DNA from 2 places in the Conexibacter stalactiti genome. Region 2 is predicted to be linked to the other one. Evidence: riboswitches for the same ligand, from Rfam matches in the RefSeq annotation. Region 2 holds a riboswitch; the other holds the start of a gene.
What was found. Region 2 has a riboswitch for cyclic di-AMP ahead of R7226_RS29250 (NlpC/P60 family protein). Riboswitches for the same ligand answer to the same signal wherever they lie in the genome.
Positions count from the first base shown of each region.

Region 1: linked by a shared signal. The riboswitch ahead of R7226_RS12795 (transglycosylase family protein) and the one ahead of R7226_RS29250 (NlpC/P60 family protein) in region 2 are both predicted to bind cyclic di-AMP.

Region 1 covers NZ_JAWSTH010000029.1:18,656-23,294, reverse strand. The annotation lists gene R7226_RS12805 (hypothetical protein) at 1-808, shown strand, start outside; gene R7226_RS12800 (M3 family oligoendopeptidase) at 847-2,670, opposite strand; cyclic di-AMP (ydaO/yuaA leader) riboswitch at 2,795-2,981, shown strand; gene R7226_RS12795 (transglycosylase family protein) at 2,991-3,686, shown strand; gene R7226_RS12790 (helix-turn-helix domain-containing protein) at 3,700-4,416, opposite strand; gene R7226_RS12785 (ATP-binding protein) at 4,557-4,639, opposite strand, start outside.
Region 2 covers NZ_JAWSTH010000145.1:3,871-8,509, forward strand. The annotation lists gene R7226_RS29240 (cell wall-binding repeat-containing protein) at 1-499, opposite strand, end outside; gene R7226_RS29245 (DUF3352 domain-containing protein) at 561-2,171, opposite strand; cyclic di-AMP (ydaO/yuaA leader) riboswitch at 2,271-2,418, shown strand; gene R7226_RS29250 (NlpC/P60 family protein) at 2,421-3,104, shown strand; gene R7226_RS29255 (PspA/IM30 family protein) at 3,194-3,982, shown strand; gene pspAA (PspA-associated protein PspAA) at 3,979-4,257, shown strand; gene pspAB (PspA-associated protein PspAB) at 4,357-4,639, opposite strand, start outside.

The sequences.
Region 1 (4,639 bases), on a different contig from region 2:
CACGTGGCAGGAGCGGCCGTGGATCTACGCGGGCCCCAAGCGGGCCTGCCTCTACGCCTTCGACGGCAGCAGCGACGTGCTCGTCGCCGAGACGACCTACACCGTTCCCGGCGTCCCCTCGCCGACGCCGCTGAGACCTGACCCGACCGGCGCCGACCTGATCAGAACCGCGATCCCGCGCTCGGTCGGCGTGCGCCGCGCCTACGGCTACCGGCTCAGCAGCGCCAACGTTCCGCGCGCGGTCGGCGCCAAGCGCTTCGCGGTGCTCGCGCGCACGGCGGCGAAGCGCTGGGGTCTGCGCGAGGTCGGCACGACCCGCGCCGCGCCGCGCTCCGGTGACGGCCGCGACACTGTCGGCTTCGCGCGCGACGTGCCGAGAGTGGCGCTCGGGGTCACCAGAATCCGCTCGGTCCGCTACTACCGCCGCGTCGGCGGCGTCACGCGCATCGTGAGAGAGCGCGTCGTCGAGCGCGACCTCAGCCTCGCGGTCGGCGTCGCCTGGCATGTCGGCCCTGGCGCGCCGCCATCCGACAAGGTCGACCTGCAGACGGTGGTCGTCCATGAGCTCGGCCACTACGCCGGCAACGGCCACGTGCGCGACTGCGCCAACAGCCCGATGTGGACCGGCCTGCGGCCCGGCGAGTGGTGGTACAGCCGCAGCGACTGGTTCCAGTTCGGCTGCAGCAACGCGCCCGGCGCGACCGCGACGCCGACGGCAGCGACCAGCTCGCTGCGCTCGGTCCCGGGCGCCGGCGACGCCCGTCCGCTGCTGGTGCAGCGGACGGTGCGCAAGGTCTTCCTCGACTGAGGCCGCCGCGCGGCGGCCTCAGCGGCGCGGCGTGGCGCTCAGACCCGCCCGGCGGCGACGGCGGCCTGCTCGGCCTGCTCCAGCTGCTCCTCGACGAGCGCGAGGCCGGCATCCCAGAAGCCCGGGTCGGTCAGGTCGAGGCCGACCAGCCTGCCCAGCTCCTCCGGCGCCAGCGAGCCGCCGGCCGACAGCATCTTGAGGTAGTCGGGCACGAACGACGCGCCCTCCTGCTCGTAGCGACGGTAGACCGACAACGCCAGCAGCTGCCCGTAGGCGTACGCGTAGACGTAGCCCGGCGTGTTGATGAAGTGGGGGATGTAGGACCACCACGTCTTGTAGCCGTCGGTGATCTCGACGGCGTCGCCGAACAGCTCCTCCTGCGTCTTCTCCCACAGCGCGCCGAACTGCTCGACCGGCAGCTCGCCCTGTTCGCGGCGGGCGGTGTGGATCTCCTGCTCGAAGTTGTGCATCGCCGTCTGGCGGAAGACGGTCGCGATCGCGCCCTCGATCGACTCAGACAGCAGCGACAGCCGCGAGGCCGGCGTCGCGGCGGCGTCGAGCAGCCGGCCGAAGACGAGCGTCTCGCCGAAGACTGACGCCGTCTCCGCGAGCGTCAGCGGCGTGCTCTGGTGGAAGACGCCCTGCGGCGCCGCGAGCGCCGCGTGGACGCCGTGGCCGAGCTCGTGCGCGAGCGTCAGCACGTCGCGGCGGCGGGCGGTGTAGTTCAACAGCACGTAGGGGTGGGCTGACGGCACGGTGTAGGAGCAGAACGCCCCGCCGCGCTTGCCGGGCCGCACCGGCGCGTCGATCCACTGCTCGTCGAAGAACCGTCTCGCGAGCGCGCCGAGGTCAGGCGTGAAGGAGCCGTAGGCGTCGAGCACCAGCTCGCGCGCCTCGCTCCAGGTGAAGCGCTCGTCGGTGTCGGAGACGGTCGCCGCGCGGTCGTAGTCGGCGAGCTTGTCGACGCCGAGCAGTCTCGCCTTCAGCTTGTACCAGCGCTGCGGCACGTCGAAGCGGTTGCGCACGGCGGTGACGAGCGCCTGGACCGACTCGTCGCTGGCCTCGTTGGCGAGGTTGCGCGCGGTCAGCCAGTTGGGGTAGCTGCGCAGGCGGTCGTCGACGGCCTTGTCATGCAGCAGCGTGTTGAAGATGTAGGCGCGCGTGCGCAGGCCCGGCTTGAGCGCCTCCGTGACGGCCTCGGCGGCGCCGCGGCGCTCATCGCGGTCGGGGCCCGACAGCAGCGCCAGCGCCTGCTCCAGCGAGACCTTCTCCTCCTGCGCCGGCAGCTGCACCTCCAGTGCCGACATCAGCTCGGCGAACAGGCGCGTCCACGCGCTCGCGCCGCTGATCCCCTTCTCCGCGAGGATCCGCTCCTCCGGCTCGGTCAGCAGGTAGGGGCGGTAGCGTCGCTCGGTGCGCAGGTAGTGGGCGAAGAACTCGTTGCCCTCGCCGCTCAGCAGCTCCTCGGCACGCTCGTCGGGCAGTTCGGCCCACTCCAGCTCGAAGAACAGCAGCGAGGTCTGGATCGCCGTCGCGCGCTCCTGCACGTGCTGGAGCAGCGCGCCGATCGCCGGATCGGCGGTGTCGACGGCGAAGCGCAGCGAGGCGTACGAGCCGGCGCGGCCGACGAGGTCGTGCAGCTCGGCCAGCTCGGTCATCGCGGCGCGCAGGCCGGCGGCGTCGAGCTCAGACAGTCTGCCGGCGTAGCGGGCGGCGAACGCCTCGGCACGCTCGGCGCCTTGCGCGAGCAGGCTGCGAACGCCCTCCTCGCCCTGTCCGTCGACGAGCGGGTCGAGGTTCCAAGCGACGCCGGCGACCTCGTCGTCCGCGGGCTCCTGGTTGGTGGCGGCAAGGGTCGTCATCGGCTCAGCTTAGAACCTGCTCCAAAAGCCCGCCGGCGAGCCTGCAATCTCGCGTGCAGGGGCAGGGGCGACGGCCGTTGCGGCGGCGCCCGCCGCGGCGATCTGCGATTCTGTCCGCTCAGACAGACGCATATCGCCGAGTTCCTGTCGTCCTGGACGACGGGGAGCGGGGGACCCACTCGGGCCGGATCCGTCCGGCCCACGGGGCGAATCGCCACCAGCCACTCCGCCATCGGAGGGCTTCGGAGGCGTAGCGCATCTTTCAGCGCGAGCCCGTCAGCTCACCTCGTAGGCATCGAAAGAGACCACATGGAGGTTCCATGCCTGCGACCTGTCCCGACGTGGACGCTGACGACCTTTCCCGCGGCGAGCGCTTCGAGCGCTCGCGAGAACGCTCGCACGCGCGGCGCCTGCTGGCGCTGCGCCGCCGACGCCGTCAGCGCGGCTCGCGCAGCCTCGCGGTCGTGCTGGCCGCGGCGCTGACGATCGGCAGCGGCGGCGCCTTCGCGGCGACGGCCGGCGACGGCGGCGGCTCCAGCGGCGTGCTCAAGCGCGGCAGCAGCGGGCCGGTCGTCGTGCAGTTGCAACAGAAGCTCGGGATCCCGGCCGACGGCGCCTTCGGGCCGCAGACGGAGAAGGCGGTGCGCCGCTATCAGGGTTCCAAGGGCCTCGAGGTCGACGGCGTCGTCGGCTCCCAGACGGCGCAGTCACTCGGGATCAGCCTCGCGACCGCGAAGGCGCAGTCGCTGCGCAGCAGCGGGGGCGGGGGCGGGGGAGGCGGCAACGTCAAGCTGCCGGCGATCCTCGACTCGATCGCGCAGTGCGAGTCCGGCGGCGACCCGCGCGCGATCTCGTCCGACGGGACCTACCGCGGCAAGTACCAGTTCGACCGCTCGACGTGGGCGTCGTACGGCCCCGCCGGCGATCCGGCGCGCGCCTCCGAGGCCGAGCAGGACCGTCGCGCGCTGAAGCTCTACAAGGCCCGCGGCACGTCGCCGTGGCCCAACTGCGCATAGCTCGCCCGTCGAGCTAGTCGATCCCCGGGGCGCTCGCGGGCGGGTCGCCCCGGAGGATCCAGGCGCCGTCGTCGCGGCGCTCGACGACTCTGCGCCGCGTCAGGTCCGACAGCGCCGTCGTCACCGACGGCCGTTGAGCCCCGATCAGCCGGCCGAGCACCTGATGGGTCAGCGGCAGCTCCAGCACGACGCCGTCGGGGCTGACGCGACCCCAGCGGTCGGCGAGGCCCCAGAAGAGCAGCTCCAGACGGGCGTCGACGCGCGTCAGGTGGCTCGTCGCCTGCGATGTCGCCAGCTCGGCGGAGCGCCGCACCGCGCGCGCCGCGACGGCGCTGACGAGCTCCGGCCAGCGGCCGAGGATCGCGGTGATGCGACGGTCGAGCACCGCGAGGCGGACCGGCTGCAGCGCCGTCCAGACGACGTCGGGGCGGACCGTCACGACCTCGCGCTCCCAGTCCCACGGCCGCAGCAGGTCGCCGCGGCCGAGCAGCTCGGTGCAGGCGGCGCGCGCGAAGGTGACGTCCCGCATCAGCAGCCCGTCGAGCACGAGCAGGCCGAAATGGCCGCTGCCGCCGTCGGCCGGCCTGGTCGGTTCCCAGATCCCGGGCGCGACCGTCTCGACCGCAGCGATCGCGTGGCGCGTGGCGAGCTGCAGGCTCGTCGGATCGAGCCCGGCAGCAAGCTCGGGGTCCTCCTCGAGGACCCGTACGAAGGCGTTCCCGCTCGACATCGGGAAACAGCGTATTGGCGTACGGACAACACTGCCACAGCGAACCGTCTTGACGTGGCGTCTGACAGTGCGTCAGAAATCAGTGCGTGGGCGCGCGTGGTGGAACGTGGTTCCGGGCGCGCCCGCTCCGAACGGGGCTCTCAGGCGCGCGAGGCCAGGCGTGCGCGCAGACGCTCGCCGCCGTCGGCGACCGCTTCGACGTCGAGCTCGTCGGTGAGACGCT
Region 2 (4,639 bases):
GGAAGCCGGCCGGCGCCGGCGTGTCGGAGCCGACGCGCACGACCTGCATCCCGCCGAGCGGGCTGACGCCGGTCGGCGCGAGCGCTCTCAGCGCCTCCTCGCTCGCCTCCGGCAGCGATCTGCCGTCGCTCAGGAGGATCGGCGCCCGCAGCGGTCTGCTCATCAGCACCGCGGCGGCCAGGCCGGCCTGCCACGAGTCCTGGTCGACGACCGCGACCGCCGGCGGCTGCGTGTTGGGCGCGCCGCCGGGGTAGACGGCGCGGGCCGCGGCGGCGGCGCTGGCGATCGAGTCCGAGCCGCCGACGCGCGTCGTGTTCTTCGTCGCGAAGCCGGGGAAGCCGAGTTGCTGCACAGCCTCCGGCTCGTCGCCGCTGGAGCCGATCTGCGGCGTGACGATCGTGGTCGTCTTGCCGCCGTCGTCGTCACCGCCGCCGCAGGCGGCGAGTCCGGTCGTCAGTGACAACAGCAGTCCGGCGAGGGCGAGGCGGCGGCGCAACATCGGCCCCGCACCATAGCCCGCCGCTCGCCGGACCGAGTCGATCAATTGTGAAGCGCCCGCGTCACGGCGTCGTGTCGTCGCCCGCGTCGTCGTCGGGGTCCTGCAGGTTGAGCACGAGCTTCGCGGAGACGCGATCGCCGTCCTGCTTGGTGCCGGCGACGATCGATCTGTACGCCGAGACGTAGCTGCGGATCTCGGCGAAGTCCGGATCCTGATCGACGCCGAAGCCCTCCAGCAGCGACATCAGCGGCCCCGGCACGAGCAGGAAGCCGGCCTCGTAGCCGTCGCCGAGCGACTCGATCGCCGACTTGCCCGGCTCGGTCTCCGACAGCGGCGACTCCGGATCGAGCGCCTCGCGCGCGGATGCGACGCCGAGGCCGAGCGCGAGCTTGTCGCCGTCGGCGAGCAGCGCCAGCGGCTGCGGGACCTGCGGGAAGTGCAGCTGGAAGCCGTGGCCGCCGCCGGTCGTCGGCGTCGTCGAGAGCCCGGAGCGCTTGGCGAAGCGCTCGATCCCGTCGACCGCCCGCTCGGTCGCGGCGGGGTCGCTGGAGCCGAGCACGATGCCGGCCGCGGCGTCGGTCAGCGAGGTGCCGCCGACGAACGCGGCGACGCCGTCGAGCCAGCCCAGCAGGTCGGCGTCGAGGTCGAGGCCGAGCAGGTTGCGGACCTCGGTCGCGGCCATGTCGTAGACCTCCGACTGTCTCAGCTGCTGGGTGATCGTCTCGCCGTCCAGCGGCGCGGCCAGCGCGGCCCACGCCTCGCCCGGCAGATCGCCGAGCGCGACGGCGCTGTCGCCGGCCGTCGGCAGCTCGGCCGAGCCGGAGGCGAACTCGAAGACGACCTGATCGGCGCGCGCGGTCAGCGCCATCGTGATCGGCTCGCTGCCGAGCGCTCTGTCGAGCTGCTCCTCCTGGCCCTCGAGCGCGCCTCTCAGCTCGGGATCGGCGAGCGCCTGCTCTCTCAGCAGCTCGACGATCATGCGCGGCTCCGCGTAGCCCCACGCGAGGCGGTCCTCGGGCAGCCCGTCGGCAGCGTCGGTGAAGCGCTCCTCGTCGGCCAGCGATCTGCCTCTGGAAGCGGCGACCGCAGCTCTGAAGCCCTCCTCGGTGCCGCCGACGAGGTAGTCGTCGACGAAGCCGTAGGCCGAGCCGTCGTCAGCGTCGACGGTGTACTCGACGCCCTCGTAGGTCGCTCTTCTGTCGGCCGGGTCGACGTCTCTCGCAAGCGCTCTCTCGGCCGCCGCCTGATCTCTGACCTCGATGATCACCGCGCCGTCGGGCGACTCCGCCTCGGCCGGGTTCTCGATCAGCAGGAAGCCGCCGATCGAGTCGCCGAGGAACGGGTCGATCTCCTCGGAGAAGAAGTTTCTGTCGGTCTCCTCGAGTCCCTCGTCGAGCAGGCGCCGCAGCTCTCTGCCGGGATCGGTCACGCGCAGCATCCGTCTCGCGGCGGTGAGGACCCCCTCCTCGACGTCGCCCTCGGGGCGCACGAGCACCTCGCCGTACGCGATCGCGTTGGACGGCGCGAGCGTCGCGGGGCCGTCGGTGGGGGCGGCGGCCTTCTGCTCCTCCTCGCTGCCGCAGGCGGCCAGGGTGCAGGTCACGAGCAGCAGCGGCACCGCGGCGGCGAACGGCCGCGTCCGGCGCCTAAAGAGAAGATGAGAGAGGGACATGCGGCGGAATCCTAGGGGCCCGCGACGACATCAGACCGCAATACGCGGGAATTTCCATATTCGCGCAGGGTTGACGTAACGCCGGAGCGATCCCTAGGATGCCGCCCAACGCCGAATCCGGGGCCCGAAGCCCTGGACCGGGGGACCCAAGTCGTTTGGGGCTAATTCCGCGGTACATCCGTGGGAGGCGCCGGCTCTTTCCGCGCCAGCCCGACAGCTAACCCCGGAGGCCGACGAAAGAGGAAGCTGTTGCGCGCACGGACCCTGGTCGCGCTGGGTCTCATGACGGTCACGGCCACCTGGGCCCCCGCGGCGAACGCGGCGGTCTCGGGCGGAGCTGGCGTCACGAGCGAGGCGACGACGAGAGCCCCCAAGGGCAAGAAGGCGGCCAAGAAGAAGAAGGCCCCTGCCGCCGCCCCGCAGGTCCAAGAAGCGCAAGAGCAGGAGGCGGCTCCGCCTGTCGGCAGCGGCGGCGGCGCCAGCGCCGACTACGTCCCGCCGGCCGACACCCGTCCGACCGTCCCGGGCTCCCGCGCCGTCTTCAGAGACGGCATCGCGTACGCCCCCGCGGCGGCTCCGGTCGAGGTGCAGGAGGCCGTCTGGGCGGCCAACGATCTGCTCGGCAAGCCGTACGTCTACGGCGGCGGTCACAAGAGCTTCCGCGCCGCCGGCTACGACTGCTCCGGAACGGTCTCCTACGCGCTCAACGGCGCCGGCCTGCTCGACAGCCCGCTCGACTCCTCCAGCTTCATGTCGTGGGAGGAATCCGGCAGAGGCACGTGGATCACGGTTTACACGAACCCCGGTCACGCCTTCGTCGTGATCGCCGGCCTGCGGCTCGACACCAGCGGTCCCGGCGAGTCCGGCCCGCGCTGGCGGCCCGGCAAGTACTCCACGCGCGGCTTCAAGTCGCGCCACCCCGAGAACTTCTGAGCTCCGTACGGTTCGCCGCCCTTCGGCGGCGAGCCTCGCTCGGTAGGCTTGATCTTCTGATCCACGTCCCTGTCCTAGGAGGATCCTGAATGGCCGGCCTGTCCGGGCGCTTCTCCACCGTCGTCAAGTCGAAGATCTCGAAGCTGCTGGACAAGGCAGAGGATCCTTCAGAGACGCTGGAGTACAGCTACCAGAAGCAGATGGAGCTGCTGCAGAACGTGAAGAAGGGGCTCGCGGACGTCGTCACGTCCAAGAAGCGCCTTCAGCTGCAGTCGCAGAAGATGGAGCAGCAGGTCGTCAAGCTCGACACGCAGGCGCGTCAGGCGCTGGCGGCCGGCAACGAGCCGCTCGCGCGCACGGCGCTCGAGCGCAAGGCCGCGATCCAGGGCGAGCTGCAGGGTCTCGACACGCAGATCGCCGAGCTCGAGCAGCAGCAGCAGTCGATGATCGACAACCAGGCGAAGCTGCAGTCGAAGATCGAGGCGTTCCGCTCCAAGAAGGAAGTCGTCAAGGCGCAGTACTCCGCGGCCGAGGCGCAGGTGCGGATCTCCGAGGCGGCGACCGGTGTCGGCGAGGAGATGGCCGACGTCGGCCTCGCGATGCAGCGCGCGCTCGACAAGACCGAGAACATGCGCGCCCGCGCGGGTGCGATGGACGAGCTCGAGAAGGCCGGGGCGTTCGACGACCTGACGCAGCTCGGCGACGGCACGGACGACATCGACCGCCAGCTGGCGCAGCTCGGTTCCGGCGGAGCGGTCGACAGTGAGCTGGAGAAGCTGAAGGCCGAGCTCGGCGGTGGCAGCGCGCCCGCGCCGGAGCTGGGCGCCGGCGACACGGCCGCCGGGGACGCTCCGGCCGGCACGGAGAAGCCGGCATGATCGTCCGCATCTCGGGCGAGGGCCAGTACAAGCTGGCCGACGAGGTCGCTGACCGCCTCAACCAGCTCGACAACGACGCGGTCGCCGCGGCCGAGGCCGAGGACGAGCCGAAGTTCCTCGCGCTGTTCGCGCAGATCGTCGAGCTGATCCGCGGCGAGGGCACACCGCTCGCCGCGGACGAGCTGCACGGCTCCGACGTGATCGTCCCGCCGGCGGACACCTCCTACGAAGAGGCCCGCCACGAGTTCACGGGCGAGGGCCTGATCCCGGGCTGACCGCGGAATCGGCTGGCGCCGATTCCGTCGCGGGTTCGGCCGGCGTCGAACCCGCAGCCCCGAGCGCCGGCCTTCGTGCCGGCGCTCCGCGTTTCCAGCTCAGATCGGGATGCCCCAGAGCGGGAACCAGCGCTCGAGCTCGGCTTCGATCGGCAGCTCGGCGCCGACCTGGGCCTTGAGACGCAGCTCGGACTCGCTGTCGCGCTGCTGGGCGCCGCCGGCGGGGACGAAGGGGTAGAACGCCCCGCGCTTGTAGTTGTAGATCCAGTAGAGCGGTCTGCCGGACGAGTCCTGGAAGCCGAAGACGGCGCAGAGGATGCGGTCGCCGTAGCCGCCGGCCTCGAGCGCGCCGCTGACGGCGTTGATGCCGACGACGAGATCG